Regions from separate parts of the Ruminococcus sp. 5_1_39BFAA genome, predicted to be linked through region 2. Evidence: riboswitches for the same ligand, from Rfam matches in the RefSeq annotation. Region 2 holds a riboswitch; each other region holds the start of a gene.
What was found. Region 2 has a riboswitch for FMN ahead of ACESZH_RS23160 (ECF transporter S component). Riboswitches for the same ligand answer to the same signal wherever they lie in the genome.
Positions count from the first base shown of each region.

Region 1: linked by a shared signal. The riboswitch ahead of ACESZH_RS20205 (ECF transporter S component) and the one ahead of ACESZH_RS23160 (ECF transporter S component) in region 2 are both predicted to bind FMN.
Region 3: linked by a shared signal. The riboswitch ahead of ACESZH_RS01790 (ECF transporter S component) and the one ahead of ACESZH_RS23160 (ECF transporter S component) in region 2 are both predicted to bind FMN.

Region 1 covers NZ_CAXSVO010000031.1:1,724-9,343, reverse strand. Annotated here, with positions in the region: gene ACESZH_RS20245 (helix-turn-helix domain-containing protein) at 1-521, shown strand, start outside; gene ACESZH_RS20240 (DUF1848 domain-containing protein) at 637-1,605, shown strand; gene ACESZH_RS20235 (alpha/beta fold hydrolase) at 1,856-2,623, shown strand; gene ACESZH_RS20230 (helix-hairpin-helix domain-containing protein) at 2,766-3,065, shown strand; gene ACESZH_RS20225 (GNAT family N-acetyltransferase) at 3,062-3,508, shown strand; gene ACESZH_RS20220 (GNAT family N-acetyltransferase) at 3,828-4,298, shown strand; gene ACESZH_RS20215 (winged helix-turn-helix transcriptional regulator) at 4,446-4,799, opposite strand; gene ACESZH_RS20210 (pyridoxamine 5'-phosphate oxidase family protein) at 5,072-5,467, shown strand; FMN riboswitch at 5,500-5,620, shown strand; gene ACESZH_RS20205 (ECF transporter S component) at 5,697-6,317, shown strand; gene ACESZH_RS20200 (4Fe-4S binding protein) at 6,332-6,937, shown strand; gene ACESZH_RS20195 (protein-ADP-ribose hydrolase) at 6,944-7,620, shown strand, end outside.
Region 2 covers NZ_CAXSVO010000055.1:560-8,179, reverse strand. Annotated here, with positions in the region: gene ACESZH_RS23170 (hypothetical protein) at 1-370, shown strand, start outside; gene ACESZH_RS23165 (riboflavin kinase) at 453-1,157, opposite strand; gene ACESZH_RS23160 (ECF transporter S component) at 1,167-1,811, opposite strand; FMN riboswitch at 1,910-2,059, opposite strand; gene ACESZH_RS23155 (DUF2000 domain-containing protein) at 2,208-2,630, opposite strand; gene ACESZH_RS23150 (DMT family transporter) at 2,632-3,528, opposite strand; gene ACESZH_RS23145 (helix-turn-helix domain-containing protein) at 3,521-4,354, opposite strand; gene ACESZH_RS23140 (helix-turn-helix domain-containing protein) at 4,559-4,768, shown strand; gene ACESZH_RS23135 (LytR/AlgR family response regulator transcription factor) at 5,154-5,876, shown strand; gene ACESZH_RS23130 (GHKL domain-containing protein) at 5,873-7,186, shown strand; gene ACESZH_RS23125 (ATP-binding cassette domain-containing protein) at 7,436-7,620, shown strand, end outside.
Region 3 covers NZ_CAXSVO010000001.1:400,961-408,580, reverse strand. Annotated here, with positions in the region: gene ACESZH_RS01810 (Tex family protein) at 1-1,940, shown strand, start outside; gene ACESZH_RS01805 (DUF1294 domain-containing protein) at 1,940-2,215, shown strand; gene ACESZH_RS01800 (mechanosensitive ion channel family protein) at 2,212-3,138, shown strand; gene ACESZH_RS01795 (MFS transporter) at 3,158-4,351, opposite strand; FMN riboswitch at 4,486-4,624, shown strand; gene ACESZH_RS01790 (ECF transporter S component) at 4,767-5,402, shown strand; gene ACESZH_RS01785 (response regulator transcription factor) at 5,563-6,243, shown strand; gene ACESZH_RS01780 (ATP-binding protein) at 6,240-7,505, shown strand; gene ACESZH_RS01775 (ABC transporter ATP-binding protein) at 7,585-7,620, shown strand, end outside.

The DNA of each region.
Region 1 (7,620 bases), on a different contig from region 2:
TGGATGCAAATCAAGTAGAGGCAGTTGTTCAAACTGCTTTATCCTACACAGAAGACAAAACTACAAGAGCATATCAGACGAAAACCAAATGGCCGATTATTTATTTTTGTTCTGTAATAATAGGAAGTGTGGGTGCAATACTAAACTATCAGCAACAGGCGCTAAGTGAAACATTAATTACCGTCATTGTACTTGGCATTATTTTTGGAGCATATTTTTGCTTTATGGTGAAAACAAAATTGCCGGTTTATTATGACGATAATAGGTGTGGATTGTATTATGATGGGCCTGTTCGTATGAACTTTTCGGGAATTGCTTTTAATAATTCAAACTGGCCTTATATTGTGCGAGTGGTTCGCATTTGGTCATGCTTGACCATTGTTCTTTCCCCGGTCATTAACCTTGGAATGAGTTTTCTAAACGCTGATTTTGGGACGAAAATTGCTCGTTATGTTTTTCTGTTATTTGGGGTTGGAGGATTGTTTATATCAATATATATAGTTGGTAAAAAATACGAATAAGGAAGAACCACGAGTATCGTTCCGGTCCCGCAGTACGAGTACATAAATATTATTACACTTTTTATGACACAAGAAATGATCGTAGAAGCATACAGCATATAATAGAGGTGTTTTAATGATTTTAAGTGTGAGTAGGCGAACTGATATTCCGAATTATTATTCCGAATGGTTTGTAAATAGAATTAAAGAGGGATTTTTATATGTTAGAAACCCTATGAATATCCATCAGATAAGTAAGATTGATTTGTCCCCTCGCTTAGTGGATTGTATTGTGTTTTGGACAAAAAATCCTTTGCCAATGTTGGACAAATTAAACGATTTGCAAGGCTATAATTATTATTTTCAGTTTACTTTAACAGGTTATGGTAAAGACATAGAACCAAATTTACCAGATAAAAGAAAAGTATTGATAGATGCTTTTAGGAACTTATCTTTAAAAATCGGAAAGGATAAAATTATCTGGAGATATGATCCGATTGTATTTACAGAACAATATACAGAAGAGTATCATGTTAAGGCTATTCGAACGATTGCAAAATCATTGTGTGGATATACAGATAAAGTTGTGATAAGTTTTGTTGACTTATACGCAAAAACAAAGAAGAATATGCAAGGAATTAATATGATTAATTTAGAGAAGCATAGAATAGAGGAATTTGCATCAAAATTATCGCAGATTGCAAGAGAAAATAAAATGAAAATCGCAACCTGTGCAGAAAATATCGATTTGTCTGCATGTGGAATTGAACACAATAGTTGTATAGATCAGCAGTTGGTAGAGCAAATAATTGGTTGTAAGATAAAAGCGCAAAAAGATAAAAATCAGAGAGGTGAATGTGGATGTATTGAAAGCGTAGATATAGGTTCATATAATACATGTGTGAATGGCTGCAGATATTGTTATGCTAATTACTCTGATAATAAAGTTAAGGATAATTGGAAGCTGCATGATCCTAAATCGCCTATACTGTGTGGTGAAATATCAGATAAAGATATAATAACAGAACGTAAATTGAAATCTCTTAAAATTGAACAAATAAGTATATTTGATATTGCAAATGAATATGGGGATAATCTGTGTTAGCAGTTTGGTTGGACTGGTAGTACAGCCATATTCCCCCTCGGGGTAAAAGCAGTGGTGGGAATTGTATTTTGACTGACTTTTTAGCAAAAGGTTATATCTTACCATCTGCTTTCATGATATACTGAAAACAAGAAAGAATCGGAGGTTATGAAAATGGGAATTTGGATGAAGATACACTAACAGCAAGGCTTAGTGTTTGACAGCCTTGCTAATCCAGTACAGACAACGAGTATTGATTAGGAGGCACAGAATGTCATATTTTGTTTATCAGGCAAAAAGAATTTATTATTCAGAAGCAGGAAAGGGAAATCCGATTGTATTTTTGCATGGAAATACAGCATCATCCAGAATGTTTGAACCGATACTTTCGTTGTATGAAGAACATTTTAAAGTAATTCTTGTAGATTTTCTGGGACATGGCAGGTCAGACCGTCTGACTGAATTCCCAGCAGACTTGTGGCAGGAGGAGGCACGACAAACCATTGCTTTGCTGGAACATCTGAATTGCGGAAAGGTAAGCCTTGTAGGAAGCAGCGGCGGTGCATGGGCGGCAGTAAATGCAGGCTTGTTGCGTCCGGATTTGGTGGAAAAAGTAGTAGCAGACAGTTTTGATGGACGGACTTTGGGAGAAGATTTTGCACGGAAACTGATCAATGAGCGCGCAGGTGCAAAGCAGGATGAGCAGGCAGTCTGGTTTTATCAGTGGTGTCAGGGAGAAGACTGGGAACGGATCGTGGATATGGATACGAAGGCGCTTGTTCAATGTGCGGAAGAAAACTTGCCTTTATTTTTAAAGCCCATGTCAGAATTAAAGGTTCCTCTTTTACTCATGGGGAGTGTCGGGGACGAAATGGTGAGACCGGATATACTGAGTGAATATGAAGCCATATCCGGGAAAACAGGGGCAGAGATCTGCATGTTTTCGGGCGGTGGACATCCGGCCATTCTTTCTAATGCAGAGCAGGCAGCAAAAGCAATACGGAAATTTCTGAATCAAAATGATGCGAAAAACGATTGAAACATGACAGATAATTGTCGCATTTATTATGATACGATGAAAAGTAGAAAAGCTGTATTTTGAAATGGAGAAAGGGCATGGGCAATCAGGGGATATTGACAATATCAAATCGCTCATGCCTTTTCTGGCAGGAGGATTTGGGATGATGCAGAATGAGAAGAATAAAACCAGTGATTTGAAGAAGATACCGGGTGTGGGAGCAAATATGGAACAGCATCTGCAAAATATCGGAATCCACTGCATTGCAGACTTAAGGGGAAAAGATCCGAAAGAATTGTATCGTCTGGATTGTATAAAAAAGGGATTCCAGGATGACAGATGTGTGTTGTATGTATTTCGTTGTGCAGTATATTTTGCAGAACATGAGCGGCATGAGCCGGAGAAACTGAAATGGTGGTATTGGAAGGATAAGGATTATCCGGAAAGATGTGAAAATCAATGATTCGATATGTAGCGAAAGAAGATATTAACAAGGTACTTTCCATGATGGAGCAAGTGAGGGAAGCATTCCCCGGATATCAAGAGGCAGAATTTCTGGAAGCACTTTATAAGGCCATAGACTGTAAGGAGGCGTTATTGGAGGAAAAGGAGGGCAGACTGGCGGGAATGCTTACTTTTTCTTATCAGGAAAAAGAGCTTACGTTCCTGGCAGTCATGCCGGAATTCCGAAAACAGGGCGTGGGAAAACGACTAATTAAACGGATGGCAGAATGCTTTGAGGATGGGGAAGTGGTTCATGTGATTACATTCCGGGAAGGAGACCGGAAAGGAATGGCTGCACGTTACTGTTATCATTCGTGCGGATTTGTGGATGATGAAGAACTGGTAGTATTTGATTATCCATGCCAAAAAATGGTTCTGAAAGTAGAGCACGTAAAAGGCTAAACAGGGTCGGGGGAGAGACATTTTGAAGGATTTTACAAGATCAGATTTATTGTTTTCTTTGTGTGGATTAAATTGCGGGTTATGTCCTATGCACTTGGACGGGCATTGCCCTGGGTGCGGCGGTGAAGGAAACTTTATGAAGTTGTGGTGACGAATCATCTGTTGGAAGAAGTCGGGCAATATGTATCTGAAAAGTTATAGATGCAGGTATCCGGTCAGTGATGCCGACCTATCATAATCCAGCAGGATGGAAAGCTTGTATTATGAACATGAACGATGAGATGATTCTGCCGCAGGAATGTCTGTAAAAGGGAGAAATATGAATATTATATTAAAAAAAGTGGAGGAAACTCAAAAAGAGATTTTATACAGGCTTCTGCAATATTCCTTATTTGAGGAAAGCCTGAATGACCAAAATGATATGAATGAAGATGCGCTATTTGAATATCCGTGGTTTGAAAACTATTTCACAGAAAAGGACAGAGAAGCCTGCTTTATAAAGGAGCAGGGGAGTGAAAGGCTGCTGGGATTTGTCATGATCAATACCTACATGCAAAAGGGCAGCTCCGGTCACAGTATTGCAGAGTTTATGGTACTTCCGAAGTTTAGAAGGAAGAAAATCGGAAAGGAGGCAGCAATTATGTGCTTTGAAAAATATCCGGGAAATTGGGAGGTTTCTCCATTCTGTGGAAGTGAGCAGGCATATTTATTCTGGAAAAATGTGATTGATGAGTATACGGGGGAAAATAATGAGTACGAAGATGGGATTTTTTTCTTTTCCAGATATTAAAACAGGGAAAAGTTATTTACCGGATAGCGAGATGGAGGAACTCTTTTGGAAAAATGGACGGATAAATGGAAAACAGGGTTTTGTTCCGTGGTATCTGAGAAAATAGATACCACGGGACGAAACCCTGTATTTTTTGGCAAAAGCTGGTTATCGTGAGTTTTTTGCTTTGTAATCTTCGCCCCAATCCCACATGGCATCCAGAATAGGCTTGAGACTGTAACCAAGCTCTGTCAGTGTATATTCTACATGGGGAGGAACTTCCGGGTAAACGGTACGGATTACCAAACCACTTTCTTCCATTTGGCGAAGCTGTGCAGTCAGAACTTTCTGCGTTACATGTCCGATAGATTTTTTTAATTCTCCGAAGCGTTTGGTTCCGGGTAATAAATCACGCAGAATCAGCACTTTCCATTTATCACTGATTAAGGTTAAAGTTGTCTCTACCGGACAATCCGGTAATGCCTTTGCTGGTTTACCGGCAATTTCTTTTGTGGTTTCCATGTAATGAACTCCTTTCATAGTATCTTATAGGTAACTATAGCACAATATTGTGCTTACTTTACGAAATGGCTGTACGGTTTTATTATAGGATCATCAGGAAGGAAAAGCAAGCAATTCCGAACAGAAAAGAGGAAAGCGACAGACCGGTAAAAGCATGGTTTCCTGCTGGTAACTATACCACAATATTGTGCGTACTTCTCAGAAAAAAGAAGGATTGCTACAATAGAATCAACAAAAGCGAAAGGCTATAAACAAATTTGGAGGTAAGTACAATGAAGAAAGTAATCGAATTTTTAAGTGAGAATCCTGTTCAGTATCTGGCAACCGTAGGACGTGATGGAAAAGCAAAGTGCCGCCCGTTCATGTTCTCAGGGGAAATGGACGGTAAGCTGTGGTTCTGCACCAACAACACAAAGGATGTTTACAAGGATATGCTGGAGAATCCTGAAATTGAGATTTCCGTTTCCAGTCCGTCCTATGCGTGGATTCGTTTGCATGGCAAGGTTGTGTTTGAAAACAACATGGCAGCAAAGGAAATGTGCATCGCAAACCCGATCGTCAAGGGACAGTATCAGACCGCAGATAACCCGGTTTTTGAGGTATTTTATCTTGAAAATCCTCATGGTGTGATTGCGGATTTTTCCGGCAATCCGCCTTATGAATTTTAAGAAAATGCTGACTTATTCAGCAAAAAAAGAGAAGCAATCTTCGGGGCAAGGTGTAATCCCTGACCGGCAGTAAAGTCTGCGAACCGCTGATCAGCGGCTGATGTGGTGAAATTCCACTACCGACGGTAAAAGTCCGGATGGAAGAAGATATGACAGGAGAAGCCCCGCAGGAAGAAAAGACCTGCAGGGCTCTTCTCTTAATCCAAATCATATCTCAAACAGGAGAATTATGAATAAAACAATTTCATTACCAGTAAAAAAACAGAATACGGCACCTGCAGTAAGAAAAGTCACTATGGTAGCCATGCTTGCCGCAATATCATATATTATGGCTTTTGCGGAATTTCCGGTTCCGCTTTCGCCGTCTTTCGCACGAATGGATTTATCTGATTTTCCCGCTCTGATCGGGGCCTTTGCGTTTGGCCCATCTATCGGAGTGATGATTGAACTTGTTAAAAACGGCCTTCAGTTGTTATCAACTTCTACAGGAGGCGTGGGAGAGCTTGCTAATTTTCTGATGGGTTCCTCTTATGTCCTGACTGCGGGCCTTATCTATAAATGGCATAAAACAAAGAAAACAGCAGTGATTTCCTGCATTGCCGGGAGCGTAGTCATGGGGATTACAGCAGCGGTCACAAATTATTTTATCCTGCTTCCCATGTTTGAAATGTTTATGCCAATGGATCAGCTCATTGAATCATTCGGAGTGTTTATTCCGTTTATCAATACGAAACTGGATGTGGTATTATATAATGCTTTTCCATTTAACCTGTTAAAAGGACTGGTGATCGGAGCGTTTACTATGATGGTCTATAAGCGCCTGACACCTGTGCTGAAAGGAAATCGTTGAAAGGGGTGTTTCGAATGCAGACAAAAGATTATTTGAGATTACTGGTGGAGCAGATACATTCTGCTGTGATTGCAACGATCAGCGCTGACGGACATCCGCAGACCCGTGTGATTGATATGATGCTGTGGGATGACAGGGGTGTCTACTTCCTGACAGCAAAAGGAAAGGCGTTTTATGAACAGTTGATGAAGCAGAAATATATTTCCCTGTCTGCCACAAAGGATAAATATTCTATTTCATTGCGGGGAGAGATTGCCAACATCGGAAGTGAAAAGCTGGATGAGATTTTTGAAAAGAATCCTTATATGAAGCAGATCTATCCGGAAGATACCCGCAGTGCGCTGGAGGTTTTTGCGGTTTATGAAGCGGAAGGGGAGTTCTTTGATATCAGTGATCCTTCCCATGTGACACGGGACAGTTTTGTGATTGGAAATATCCAGAAGAAACAGGAAGGCTATTTTGTGAGTGAAGGATGTATCGGCTGTAAGCTATGTTACTCTGTCTGTCCGCAGAAATGTATTGATATTTCCCAAAAACCAGTTGTGATCGAACAGAATCACTGCCTGCACTGCGGGCGTTGTGCGGAAATCTGTCCGAAACAGGTAATTGAAAAGAGGTGAGAAGGGATGAACCAGCAGGAGCGGAGAATCTATTTAATCCAGGAACTGTTAAAAGAAAATAAGGCATACAGTGAAATGAAGATTCCTGAAAAGTCAGGGGAACAAAAACAGCTTTTGCGCGGGCTTATGAATATCCGGATGCCCGGATTGGCAGGAGAAGAATTTTTAAAAATACAGGATGAGTATCTGCAGGAAGAAATAAGACGGAAAGGAATCACGGAAATAGACAGCCTTGTTCCGGTTCGGGATGGAATCTATCTCTGGCAGGGAGATATTACCACGCTGCGGTGTGATGTCATTGTCAACGCCGCCAACAGTCAGATGCTGGGCTGCTTCTGCCCGAACCATGGCTGTATCGACAATGCTATCCATACCTTTTCCGGCATACAGCTTCGGGCGGTCTGCGCGGAACTGATGGAGAAGCAGAGTCGTGAAGAAAAAACCGGGGAAGCTAAAATCACACCGGCATTTAATCTGCCATGTAAATATGTTCTTCACACCGTTGGACCGATCATCAGAGGAAAACTTACCGAAAAGGATAAAAGGCTGCTGGCTTCCTGCTATCGTTCCTGTCTGGAGCTTTCAGAAAAAAATCATATAAAAAGCATTGCCTTCTGCTGTATTTCAACAGGAGAATTTCATTTTCCCAATGATAAGGCAGCAGAAATTGCAGTCCGGACAGT
Region 2 (7,620 bases):
AAGTGATAAGTCAGAGAGAAAGGATTTTCTGGACACATTAATGGAGGTTGGGTTCTTTCAGAAGTACCAGGAAGAAATGGATAAAATCCCAAAGCGTGTGGTTCCTAAAGAAAAAGCGGATTATGAATACCTGCTTGGGGAGTGTGATGCTTACGTCCGGCAGTTCGGAGGAAGAATCCGGGGCGAGGTGGATTACCAGAAATGGCAGGCAACCATTGATTTATACTTGAAGCATTTTGAGTTCTGTGATCGGGAGGCATTAACACTGCTAAAGGAGATCGCAGAGCGGGCGGAGAATGTGACATTTTCGACGAAAGATGGGATGCTAAGGATGTCGGTGTTCATTGGGTATTTTGATGAGGTGTATTAAAAAAAGGCTGCTGGCACATGAGAAGTTTTCATATATCAGCAGCCTTTTTAAAGGGCGTTTTGCAAAATGACGAGGATAGCTGCTATTTCTTGTTGACAGGGTCGAATTTGTATCCATATCCAACTACAGTTTTAATGAAATTCAACCCATCTTCGTATGTTGCAGTTTTCTTCCTCACTTGAAAAACTGTGTTTTCCACAGCATGGAAATGGTCGTTTGCTGCTTCGTGCCAGACTGATTCATAAATCTGCTCCTTTGTGAAGATAATGTCAGGGCTGGAATAGAGCAGATATAAAATATCAAATTCTTTTGGAGATAAGTATAAAGCGTGGCCGTCAATTTTCACCTCATGTTTTTGAGCGTTCATATAAAGCCGTGAGCTGATCCGCCGGATGCCATAAAACTCTTGCACAGCAATACAGTCCAGACGGATTTGTTCCAGCAGCAGGGAAAGATTGTCAAATTTCTGCGGAGTGCGCAGCCTTTTCATAAGTTGAATCTCCATCTTCAATCCATAGATATCCTTATTGAAATTCAGAAGATGGGTTTCCACAGATATTTCCCCATCATTGCTGATGGTAGGCCGGGGGCCGATGTGCGTAATGCCGTAGTAGGTTTCATTTTCCAAAGTGGCTGTGGCAATATAAACGCCTTCAGGAGGAAGGCCCTTTTTGTCTGCAATTTTTAAATTTGCAGTCGGCATCCCAATTAGTTTTCCTATTCCGCGTCCGTGTATGATAGTTCCCGCTGTTATAAAAACAGGGATAAGATTACTCGCCTTTTTCATAGATTTACCTCATATGATTTCATTCATGGACAGAATGAATAATGTACAGGTGACAATAACGAGCATTGAAAAAAGGAATAATCCAAGATGTCTCTTGCCAGAGGCATTGACGGGGGTGGCAAGGTATCCTGCTTTTCTCAGAGCTGTTATCACTGGTTTATATAGCAGAAACGTGAATCCGGAATTCAGTCCCGCCTTTAAGAGATTATATGGAAGAAATGCCGGGAGCATCAGTCTGGCAACGGCTTCTCTGGGGTATCCCATATAAAACGGAGTGATGAGGTAATTCCACAGCAGCATGACAACAACCATTGTAAGGCTGCCAACGCACAATCCGGTAACAGCGCCTGCTAACGTATGCTTCTTTTTATAAATCAAAGAGGTGGTGCAGGCAAAGGAGCAGGTGGATAAGATATTCATTAAGCACCCTAATATGCCGGTTTCACTTATGGTTACCATTTCAATCAGAGATACAATGACGGACACAAAGCAAGAGGTCATCGGTCCCCAGATCAGACCTCCTAATGTGATGATGACATCTTTGGGATCGTACTTCAGAAAAAGCACGACGGGTATCCGACAGGCAGCAACGGCTATGTAGGCGATGGCGCACAGCATGGCAGTTGAGGTAAGCATTTTTGTTCTTGTATTCATTCAGATTTTCTCCTTGAAAAAATTAACACCTTAAAGAATGTCTTTCAGGTGTTAAGGAATATTTACAGAATATCAAGAAACATATATTCTGTGATATGCACGATCTTCTTCTATCCAGACTGTACTGTTGGTTTTGGAATTGCACCAAATCATGCACATATGTGCTTGCGGACTGTACCGCCAATCGGGAATTCTTGCCCATTGGATATCTTTTATCCAATAAGAGTCACCCTGCCCTGAAGACTTCTTATTCAGCTGTCGGAATCAATCATACCTCTTAAAATGCTGTAAGGCAATAGAAGAAGGGGATTTCGGAAGTATTTCGGAAGTATCAGAAGATGGAGTGGATATAGGAAAAAGATACTTCCATGGCGGATTCTTTTCAAGGGGTTATTACTATCGCAGCAGTGGCATACTGCCTGTGAGCTTATTGACTTTTTTCTTAGGACCGCAGATGGCAAGACCGAAGTATTGCAGAGTGCTTTCTGACACGTCCCCCATTTTTGAGATAAATTCATCATAGGTTTTACAGCCCTGTGCCAGATCGCTAAAGTCAATCACGGTCAAGTCCTGAAAGTCAGGTTGATAGAGCTTGTCACGGATTGCTTTGATGATTTCCGGTGAGCCTTTCAAAATTGGTACGGGAAATTCAATGATGCCGAGATGTTCGTTTCCACTCTGGTCTGTAACATTCGCACCGACCACCTCCGGCATCTCTTTTCCCAGGGTGATTCCCATGATAGCCGCCGTATTTGCAATAATGCCAAGCGGGAGATTTGCGTCAATGACCATGACGCATTTTTCATTCTGTAAATCCATTTCAGATTGCCTCCTGTTTTTGTGTTTTTCCTCTGTATTCAGAAAGGAACAGTCCGATCAGTGCTAGGACCGTACCAATGCCGGACATCACGGTTACTTTTTCTTTTAGGATAAGGGCCGATGTGATAACTGTGATAACCGGAATTAAGTAAATGTAAATGCTTGTTTTGACAGCGCCCAGAACCTTCACAGCCATGTTCCAAGTAACGAAACACAGTGCGGATGCGCCCAGACCTAAGAAGATCAAATTTCCCAGGCAGACTGGATTTGTGAACCGTTCTGCTCCAATGCGGCAATCAAACAGGAATAGTGCAGGTATCATAAATACGATTCCATAAGCAAATACTCGTCTTGTGGTCTGGATGGTGTGATATCCAAAACCGCTGATTTTTCGGGTGAGTACAGAGTAGCAGGCCCACACGACTGCTGCAGCTGCGGCCAATAAGTCACCGATGGGATTTAACTGCATCTTCACACCGTTAAAGCTGATCAAGCAGATGCCGACTATCGCAACTACAAATCCGATGAAGAAATTTGCACGCAGCTTTTCTTCCTTTGTGAACAGGTGGGTGAGCATTGCTGTGAAAAAGGGTGCTATAGAGATAATCACACCTACGTTGGAAGCCATTGTATAAGTCAGGGCAATGTTCTCCAGCAGATAATACAGGCACACGCCGCACAGTCCCGCCGCTGCAAAGACAGCTTCCTGCCGTTTGGTAGTGCCTTTCATCCGGTGGGGATAGACGATCAGCAATGCCAGAAATCCCAGGATAAACCGGAAGAACAGGATTTCTATCGGCTCAAAATCCACTAACAGCACTTTGGTGGAGATGAAGGTGGTTCCCCATATCAGGATCGTTACCAGCGCCGCCAGATGCCCGGTTGCTTTTTTACTCATCCGGCGTTTCCTCCTTCTCTAAAAATATGTCACGGTAAAGGCCCGGAGCCAATCCGATAAATCGGTTGAAATAGTTCGTGAAATGACTCTGGTCAGAAAAGCCTGTCTGCAAGGCTGCCTCTATCGGAGGCACACCCTGTTCCAGAAGTTTCTTTGCTTTGCCAATGCGTATGTTCTCTAAGTAGCTGTATGGTGTGACGCCTTTGGACTTGGTAAAGGCCCGGAGCAGCGTGGATTTGCTAAGACCAGCATAACGGCAGATCTGATCTAAATAAATCCGGTCTGCGAAGTGCTGCTCCATAAAATCGCAGGCTTTTTCAATTTCTTCCCTGCATTCCGGGATACAGCTTTCAAAGGGCTGCCCGTACCGTTGAATCAACAGAGATATGAGGAGCAGCAGATTTTCTTCCTTACCGAATTCACAGGAGCCTATCATGACCAGTTCGTGGAGCGGATGCAGATAGCAGGTCACTTCTTCATCGAAGATCACGGTTTTGGAAAAGCCGGGGAGTTCCCTTTTCCCGGTCACTTCTTCTGCCAGGTCCAGCATGACTTCTTTGGTAATGTTAATTCCTCGGTAATCCAATGTGCCATCATCACTCTGTACACAGGCATGATTGTCTCCGGGATTGAAAAGAACAATATCACCTTTTGCTATGGTGTATTCCTGATTGCGACAGGAGAGGCATCGTTCCCCGTCCTCAATAAATCCAATCACATAATATTCATGGAAGTGGTTTGGAAATGGCTGCACGATTCCCTCAAAACGGTATGCCTCAATCCGAAGCTCATCATCATAAACCACCGTCCTTGTTTCTTTCTTCATGTGTGTTCCCTCCCTTGCTGTTCTTCATTGTAGCATTTCAAAATGCAAAAGGCTTGTAAAATATCTTCATTTTTCATGGCTCACTGGATTGCTGTCTTTGGATATGGTATGCTGTAGGCAATCAAATAGCGGAGGTACGAGTATGGAAGAACAGCAGAATCCATTGACTTATGAAATTATCAAAGCGGCGGTTGCCGGGGAAAAATGGGCAACAGAAAAGTTATTGCACACTACGATTCTTATATTGAAGAGCTTGCCACAGTAAAAGAGAAGCAGCCGGACGGCAGCGTGAGAACCTTTGTGGACGAGGATATGAAACAATCCATTATTCTAAAACTGCTGGAGAAGATACCGGACTTCCCTTTGGAGGAAGCGGAGAGGATAGCAAAAGAGGAAACAGATGAGGGGATATAATACTTGCGTATAGTGGTGTCTGATTTTACAAAGTATCGGGCTTGAAAACGGTTCGAGGGTACATTATGTGGTAGAAAAGCCCGGAATAAGCCCTATATGTGGGAAAAATCCGGTTCATACAGAAATCAGAGTACATAAAATTTGTGTGTTTCTTGGACGAACGGTTCATACTCATGGAGAAATAACAGGGTGGGGTAAACTTCTGAAAAAGAAGCCCCCACCTTTTCGCGTAACTAAGAGGGTGTCCAAACTTTTCCGCAAAACGGAAAATGCGGTTGTACCTTTTCGCAAAAGAGGATTTGAAGTAAATCTGCCGTGGACTCTTTGTTGAGAAAAACGCAGAGTTACGGTATAATATCGGTTGAGATTTATGTTTGAGGTGACAATGATGCTACATATAGCGGTAAGCGATGACGATACAGTGATTCTTTCTAAAGTAGATGAACTTGCGAGGGTGTTTTTCAGGACGCATTGTGTGGACTGTAAAATTCAGACATATCAATCCAGCGAGAATCTGTTGTACGATTTGCAGGACGGGATTAATTATGACCTGCTTCTTTTGGACATAGAGATGCCGGGAATTGACGGGATGGATTTGGCAAAGGTAATTCAGGATACTATGCCCGCTGCAAAAATCATTTTTATTACTTCCCATTTGGAGTATGCGATTACAGCTTACGAATTTTCTGTATTCCGGTATATTCCAAAGACGGTCATAGAGGAAAAATTGCCGCCTGCGTTGGAGGATTATTATAAGCTGTACCGTCTGGAAAGAAATGAATTTTACACGGTTGAGATCAAAAATCATGTGGAGCAGTTACCGTATAGAGAAATACTGTATATTCTGAAAGACGGGAAATATGCTGTATTTTATTTGAGGGGAGGAAAAACACAATCTGTACGAAAGACGCTGGCACACGTCTTTGAGGAAATAAACAAAGAGTATTTTTGCTTTGCGGACAGAGGGTGTATTGTGAATCTGGCAAATGTAGTAGGGCTGGATGATACTGGAATCCTTTTGCTGGATGATCAGCATATTATAATTAGTAAAGCGAATATTCCAGAATTTAAGATTACAATGCTCAAATTTTGGGGGAAGCAGATATGACGGGAATACATATTTTTGTCGAATGGATCGCAGCCTTTATAGAAATAATTCTATACCTAAGTATTATTGCTACAATTTCAGAAAGTCAGTTTCAAAAGAAGAAGCAAATAAGATATTTTGTGCTGTTGGCAGCTTTTATTGCGGTGGGAGTTGTCATGTTGAATCTGATTGACTTGTCTATTAGTTTCCCTACCCTGATATACAGTGTGATTGTGTTTGCTTTGGGAGCACAGATACTTTATCGTGGCAGATTTATAGAGTTTTTGTTTCTGTCCATAGGGTATGTTGCATTTCTAACTTTTGTGGATATGACAAGCGTATTCGTGATGACGCAAACAGGTATGGAATCTGTTGTGAATCAGATTCTTTCTGGTTTTAGTGTGAAAAGGGTGGCTTATATTGCTACAATAAAAATTTTTGAAATATTTATCGTTATTCTACTTTGTATGTTGCTTCGGAAACGAGTGATTCCTAAAAAAGAAAAAGGATATACTGTTACAGTGATATGCTTAGTGTTGGGAAGCGTAGGAAGTGTGTATTGGGTGATCCAGTCCGAGATCCTTGTAGGGTTCAAGTTAAATTTCTTTCAGATTATGCTGAGCTTGAGCGGCACCCTTCTGGTATGTACTACATATTTTTTCCTTCGATTGAGGGAAGTTAAAAGGGAGCAGGAGTATACAGAACGGAAGAATCAGTTTTTGGAGAAAAATTATATGGCTGCAAAAGAGTCATATGAATCGAATGCAAGGCTATATCATGATATGAGGAATCATTTTACTCTGATACAGAATTATCTGGCGGATGCAAAAGTTACGGAGGCACAGGAACATCTGGGGAAGATCATTGGGGATCGTACTGCATTTTCTATAGCACAATGGACTGGAATTGAAGCAGCTGATTATATAATAAGTCAGAAGGCTGAAATGGCCAGAAGCCAGGGAGTTCATGTGGATATTCATGTAGAATATCCAAAAGATTGTGGAATTGATCCGGTAGACTTATGTACGATCCTTACTAATTTGTTTGATAATGCGATTGAGGCGTGTGTAAAATTGCCGCCTGAGACAGAACGAAAAATCACTCTGACAATTCGGAGGATTCATCAGTTTATTATTATACAGATTGCCAATAGTAGTATGACAGCACCTGTTACTAAGAATGGAATTATTGTTACGTCGAAGAAGAATCAGTCAAATCATGGATGGGGACTCCAAAATGTAAAAGCTGCTGCAGAAAAATATCATGGGGTAATGGACTTCGATTATAGTAATTCGGTTTTTACCATGAATGTTATGCTTTTTTATCAATAGAATTTTATTTTAAGGGCAGTTACTACCTGTTTTGAGGACAGTTGCGGTAACTGTCCTTTTTTATGGTATAGTATGGATAAACTGAAGGAGGGATGGGAATGTGGCGTATGATTGTTCCGCTTTTGATATTAGTTGTTCTTGGCGTTTTAGCCGTTTTCATTCAATTTAGGAGGAAGTGACTGCGAGAAGGAAATCTTATGTTTGGAAACAGTATAGGAGAAATTATGTATACAGAAAGGAGCTTTCAGCATGGAGTTAATAGATTATAGCCTGAAAGTAGGAAATAAGACACTTTTTGAAAATGTTCATGTAGAATTTGAAAAGAAAGTTATAAGTCATGTTTTAGGGTGCAATGGAGCAGGAAAGTCAAGTTTTGCAAAGACGTGTGTGGGAATGCAAAAATTTGAGGGGCAGATAAAGGGAAATAACAGTGC
Region 3 (7,620 bases), on a different contig from region 2:
TCGAGGAACAGGGAAAGCTGACGCCTGAACTGAAAAAACAGATCCTGGATGCCCAGACGCTGGTGGTCGTGGAGGATCTGTACCGCCCTTACCGTCCGAAACGGCGTACCCGCGCGACTATTGCAAAGGAAAAGGGACTGGAACCTCTGGCAAATATCATCATGCTGCAGATGACAAAGAAAGCACTGGAAGAAGAGGCGCAGGCATTTCTTTCTGCGGACAAAGAAGTAAATTCGGTGGAAGAGGCCATTGCCGGGGCAAAGGATATCATTGCGGAGCATATTTCCGATGAGGCGGATTACCGTATCCGCATTCGTGATCTGACAACAGATAAAGGAAGCATCAGTTCTGCTGCAAAGAATGAAGAAGAGCAGTCTGTGTATGAGATGTACTATGAATTCCAGGAGCCGATCAAGAAGCTTGCAGGCCACAGGATTCTGGCGCTGAACCGGGGTGAGAAAGAGAAAATCCTGACAGTTAAAGTAAATGCACCGGAAGAAGATATTATCCGTTATCTGGAGCACCAGGTGATCACAAGGGACAATCCTGTTACAACACCCGTATTAAAGGAAGTAGTGGAGGACAGCTATAAAAGGCTGATCGGTCCGGCTATCGAGAGGGAGATCAGGGCAGATCTGACAGAAAAAGCAGAAGACGGCGCGATCAAGGTATTTGGAAAAAATCTGGAGCAGCTATTGATGCAGCCTCCAATTGCAGGCCAGGTAGTGCTTGGATGGGACCCGGCTTTCCGTACAGGCTGTAAGCTGGCAGTTGTTGACGGGACAGGAAAGGTTCTGGATACAACAGTGGTTTACCCCACAGCGCCGACTAACGAAGCGAAGATCAAGGCAGCGAAAGATACTGTGAAAAAAATGATCAAAAAATACGGCATTACCCTGATTTCTGTTGGAAACGGCACTGCTTCCAGAGAGTCAGAGCAGGTGATCGTGGAAATGCTGAAGGAGATCCCCAATGAGAAGGTGCAGTATGTGATCACAAATGAAGCAGGTGCATCGGTGTACTCCGCAAGCAAGCTGGCGACAGAGGAATTCCCGAATTTTGACGTGGGACAGAGAAGCGCTGCATCCATTGCCAGACGTGTGCAGGACCCGCTGGCTGAGCTTGTAAAGATCGATCCGAAATCCATCGGTGTAGGGCAGTACCAGCATGATATGAACCAGAAAAAGCTTGGGGAAGCGCTGTCAGGCGTAGTAGAGGACTGCGTAAACAAGGTTGGAGTGGATCTGAATACCGCATCGGCTTCCCTGTTAGAATATATTTCAGGTATCAGCAAGGCAATCGCAAAGAATATTGTGGTCTACCGCGAGGAGAACGGTCGTTTTACCAGCAGGAAGGAGCTTTTGAAGGTGGCAAAGCTTGGCCCGAAGGCATTTGAGCAGTGCGCCGGATTTATGCGCATTGCAGGAGGAAAAAACCCTCTGGATGCCACCAGTGTCCACCCGGAAAGCTATGAGGCGGCAGCAAAGCTTCTGGAAAAGCTGGGCTATGAGCCAAAGGATATCACAGGCGGTAAGCTTTCCGGCCTTTCCAGACAGATCAAGGATTACAGAAAGCTTTCCAAAGAGCTGGAAATCGGGGAAATTACCCTTCGTGATATTGTGAAGGAGTTGGAAAAGCCTGCCCGTGACCCACGTGATGAGATGCCAAAGCCCATTCTCCGCACCGATGTGCTGGATATGAAGGATCTGAAAGAGGGCATGATCTTAAAGGGAACTGTGCGAAATGTAATTGATTTCGGAGCATTTGTGGATATCGGTGTGCATCAGGACGGATTGGTACACATTTCTCAGATGAGCGATAAGTTTATCAAGCATCCGCTGGAAGCGGTAAGCGTGGGAGATGTTGTGGAGGTACGTGTCCTGGGTGTGGATTTACAGAAAAAGCGGATCAGTCTTTCCATGAAAGGGATTAATAAGTAATGTCTGATATTTTAAGCATATATTTGCTGGCAGTCAATGTCCTGGCGTTTGCGGTTTATGGGGCCGATAAACAGAGGGCGCGGAGAAATATGTGGCGAGTGCCGGAGTCTCAGCTTTTGCTTTTGGCAGCAGCAGGAGGCTCAGTGGGGGCGCTGCTTGGTATGCGGTGCTTCCGCCACAAGACGAGAAAACCGAAATTCCGTGTGGGAGTTCCGGTGATTCTGATCATACAGGCAGTGCTGGCGAGTCTGCTTATGGCAGGAGGTAACGGATGATGGGGCTGGTGTATAGAAAACCTTTGTATGCAGCGGAGGTTTTGAATCAGGAAACTGTGGAAGAAACCGTGCAGGAAATCACGACCAATGTAAACCGGTATCAGCAGTATATAAAGGATCATATTCCGGATATCGCAGGCTTTGGCATCAAGGTGGTCCTGGCGATCGCGGCATTTTATGTGGGCGGAAAGCTGATAAAATGGCTGCTGAAGGTTGTCAGGAATTCCATGGAACGTGCGGGAGTGGACAAGGGTGTGATCCAGTTTGTTGGCTCCCTGGCAAAATTCATGCTTTATATGATCTTGATCTTTAGTATTGCCATTCAGTTTGGGGTGGAGGAATCCTCTGTTGCGGCCCTTTTGGGAACAGCCGGTGTTACCATCGGTCTTGCCCTGCAGGGAGGGCTGTCAAACCTGGCGGGAGGCGTGATGCTTCTGCTGTTCAAGCCCTTTCAGGTGGGAGATTACATTGTTCAGGATCAGGCAAAGGGATGCGAAGGGACCGTAGATAAGATTGAAATCTGCTATACCACTCTGCTTTCCGTTGACAATAAGCATATCGTAATCCCAAACGGCACATTGTCCAACAGTACCATTATCAATGTGACCGCGAGGGATATGCGGAAGCTGGAAATTAAGGTAGGAATATCCTATGATTCGGATGTACGTCTTGCAAAGGCGACCCTGGAAGAGCTTTTAAAAGAGGATCCGGATACAAAAGATGATAAGGATATGGTAGTATGTGTGGATGAACTGGGTGAAAGCGCTGTTGTGATGGCGCTTAGGGTCTGGGTCCCCACAGACCGCTACTGGCCTGCGAAATGGCGCCTGAATGAGCGTATCAAAGAGGAATTTGACAACAGGGGAATCGTGATCCCATACAACCAGTTGGAGGTTCACGTACATCAAAAAGAAGAGAACTGAACCGGGTGTTTCTTTAACTTCAATGCGGCATTTCGGAGGTTTTTTCTGTGGCAAAAAGCAGGATAATCATGCCAATAGCAGCCGCTGCTGTACCGAAGGTCAGCATGGCAGCTACGCCTGCCTTGTCAATGAGAGGGCCTCCAAGTAAGGCGCCAAGCACACTGCCCAGGGTATAGGTCATGGTCATATACGCCTGGCCCTTGATCGCATCCCGGGAATCCATGATGGAATTTACATAATACACGGAGGAGACGGTGATCAGCGCCCAGCCCAGCAATTGGAAAAGCTGGATTGCATAGAACACGGGCATATTTGGCGCAAGCAGGCTTCCCAGGCATTTCAGCATAAAGAAGATGCCGGAAATCCGGAACCAGATGTCACAGCGGACTTTTTTCAGCATATAGCCAAAGAGAAACATGGTGGGCAGCTCGATCAGCGAAGCAAGGGCCATGGAAAATCCCATCTCTGCGCTGGTCCCGCCCTTGCTCTCCACGATCTGGAAGGTAAAGCTGTTCAGCAGAACGTGGCTTATGTAAAGAAGGACACAGCCGATCAATACAACGGCAAAACGTGGATATCTTTTGAAAAAATACAGAGGGCTTTGGCTATTTTTCTCCTTTTTGGACGATTCGGATACAGTCTTTTGAAAAGGAAAGACCATCAAAAAGAAGAAAAGTGCAGCAAATACTCCAGCCGTTGCCACAGGTACAACACCTGCGCCTGTCCGGTCTGCCACAATGCCGAGGATATAGGCGGCAACCGCATAAGCCACGGAGCCCATGCCACGGGAAACGCCGAAATTCAAGCGCTTTCCCTGGTTGATGCTTTCCATGCCCAGCGCGTTCACTAAAGGGGTCAGAAGCTGCAAGATGGTGATACATCCGCCGTAAAGCAGTCCGGTCAGCAACAGGGAGCCTTTGCTGAATATAAGAAGCAGCCCCATAACGATCACAAGGATCGTGAACACAGATACGATCCTTTTCAGGGAGGGACTTGATGGGCTGTCCGCATAGCTGGCGATGGTCGGCTGCAGCACTGCCGAAATGATTCCCGCCGCTGCGATCAGCAGGCCAATCTGTGTATTAGAAAAGCCAACATCCAGAAGATAAAGGCTGCTAAAGCCCATGATCACAGCGAAATTCATCCAGAAAAAGCCCTGGATGAAGGCATATTTTACAGTAAGGTTTGAAGATTTTTCTGTTGATGGTGACATATTTTTGCTCCTTAATATTTAGTAACGATAAGTGAACAGTACCATTTAAGCACAATTTTTTCATATTGTAAAGAAAATTTCGAAACCCTATTGAAATCCATACTGTATAGGTTTATAATATAGTCCGTAAAAGAAAATTTCTTCGGGGCAGGGTGATCGAGGTCATAGCAGCTTTGAAATTCCCTACCGGCGGTATAGTCCGCGACCCGCTTTGGCGGCTGATTTGGTGAGATTCCAAAACCGACAGTATAGTCTGGATGAGAGAAGAACGCGATTCATAGTTTCATGTTTACGTGCTCAGCGCCCCGGGATTTACGCCCGGGGCTTTTTTTCCGTAGAAGATGGGTGGCACCGGAAGCTACAGGGAAAACTTGCAGAAATTTTCTTTCAGAATAATTTCAAAGGAGCGAACAGTATGAGTGAACAAGTATTGAAAAACGGAGACGTAATGGCGAGAAGCCGTACCAGGACCATTGCACAGGTGGCAATGCTGGGAGCCGTGGCAGGAGTACTGATGAATTTTGAATTCCCACTTCCTTTCCTGGCCCCCTCCTTTTACCAGCTTGATTTTTCTGAGATTCCTGTCATGGTAGGTTCTTTTGCGATGGGACCGATCGCAGGTGTACTCATTGAACTTGTAAAGATTCTGGTACACTTGGTGACAAAAGGCACCATGACAGCAGGTGTAGGTGATGTGGCAAACTTCCTTTTCGGCTGCGCATATGTGGTTCCGGCAGGGCTGATCTACCGTTACCGACATGTAAAGACCAGAAAACACGCTGTGATGGGAATGGCTGCAGGTACAGTTCTCACGACCATCCTGGCATGTTTTGTAAATGCGTTTATATTACTTCCGGCATACGGAAAAGCATTCGGAATGCCTGTGGAGGCTTTCATTGAGATGGGAACTGCCGTACATAGCAGTGTACACAACCTGTTTGGGTTTGCAGTGATGATCCTTGTGCCGTTTAACCTGTTTAAATACACGCTGACATCTGTCATTGTATTTGTACTTTATAAGAGAATCCGCGTGATCCTTCGGGGAGACTGATCAGGATTAACTGAATATGAGCTTAGCGGGCACTTGCCTTTGGCTTTACAGGTCACAGGCAGGTGCTTTTCTTTGTTTCATAGGAAAGTACTCCAGTTAGCTGCTTGCTATTATCCCTTTGAACAGTTATGATAGACTCAGTATATTTGGGAGGGAAGCAATGAAATACGATTGTTTGATCATAGATGATGAGGAACTGCTGGCAGACAGCACAGCGGAATATTTTAATCTGTTTGGCGTAAAAACGGCTGTGGTATACAATGCCTCAGACTGCAGGAGTTTTTTCCGGGAGAATACGGCAGAGCTGCTGTTGCTTGATATCAACCTTGGAGACAGCAGTGGCTTTGAGCTGTGCCGGGAACTGCGTGAAAAAACGGAAATCCCGATCCTGTTTATTTCTGCACGGACAAGCGATGATGATAAGATCGTTGCGCTGAATATCGGAGGGGACGATTATGTGCAAAAGCCTTATTCGCTGGGAGTTCTGTTAGCAAAGGTAAAAGTGGTGCTGAGGCGGTATGGTCAGAGTGTGAATAAGGGGTATACGGACGGATGGCTAAAGGTGGACTTTGGTGCAAGGGAGGTGCTGGTTGACGGAAAAACAGCCAGACTGACCTCACTTGAATTTAAGCTGCTGTCCTATCTGATCAAAAATGAAAACAGAGTAGTTTCAAAACAGGAGCTGTTTGAAAAAGTCTGGGAGGATAAGTTTACAGGCGATGGAACACTGAACGTACATATCCGGAAAATAAGGGAAGCAATTGAACGGGAGCCGGGAAGACCCCAATATATTCTTACGGTTTGGGGAGATGGGTATAAGTTTGTGGGGGAAAAGCAATGAAAAAGCGTGTGCTTCTGATCTGTCTGATACTGGCCTTTGCAGTGGAAATCATAGCTCTGGTTGGTTTTGCAGTGCAGGATCCGGATAATTCGCAGGATGCAGTTGCGGTAAATGAGGCCGTCCAGTCCGTACAGAGAGACTGGAACTCAATGGAAAACCATAAAAACCACACAAGTCTTGATTACGTTGTGATCGACAGGAACGGAAGGGTGGTCTTTCAAACAAAGCCGGGCTTGAGTGAAAGTATCAATATGGCGGTCATACATCGTGATACCATTCTCGATATCCAGTCAGACGGCTCCGTGGAGGGAAAAATTATAATCTGGAACAACGGTGCTCAAACCCTGCAGTCGCAGAAACGCACGGCAGTTATGGTTCTGGCAGCCGCGATCCTGATACAGTGCGGCATCTGCGTGGGATATGTACTCTATTTGGATCGGGTGGTAATAAAACCGTTTCAGGATCTGAAAGGTTTTGCAGAGCGTATTGCAGGCGGAAACCTTGACATTCCGCTGGAGATGGACAGACACAATCTTTTCGGGGTATTTACGGAGAGCTTTGACATTATGCGCGCGGAACTGAAAAAGGCAAGAGCAGCAGAAGCGGAAGCCAATGCCAGCAAAAAGGAACTGGTAGCCAAGCTTTCACATGACATCAAAACGCCTGTGGCAAGCATCAAGGCAGTTTCTGAGGTAGGAATGGCGCTGGCAGAGGATGATAAAATGCGGAACAATTACACACAGATCATCCGCAAAGCAGATCAGATCAATACGCTCATCACAAACCTGTTTACCGCAACGCTGGAAGAGCTAAGACAGCTTACCGTAACGCCCACTGATATAGAAAGCAGGGAATTGAAAACACTGTTTGAGAATTCGGATTACCTGGGCCGCGCATTTATCCCGGATGTTCCCGATTGCCTTTTATACGCAGATAAGCTGCGTTTGCAGCAGGTATTTGACAATATTTTTGCCAACTCTTATAAATATGCAAACACGAAAATCGATGTAGCGATATGCAAAAACAGCCGCAGTCTCAGTGTCTGCATGGAAGATCACGGAGGCGGAGTCAGCAGGGAAGAACTGCCTCTTTTAAAAGAAAAATTCAAGCGCGGAAGCAATGTAAAGGATATGGAAGGGGCTGGTCTGGGACTTTATATTTCCGACTATTTTATGAAAGAAATGGGTGGGGGGCTGGTTGTTGAAAATGGACAAAATGGACTGAAGGTGACCGTGACGATCGCTTTGAGCGGTACGATTTAAGGAATCTTTAAGGTTTGGCTAAAGACATTTAAGAATTAAAAAAATAAAATAGAACGTGTAAAAAGCAAGGAGGTTTGACATGAAAGAAATATTGCTGAAAACAGAAAATTTAAGC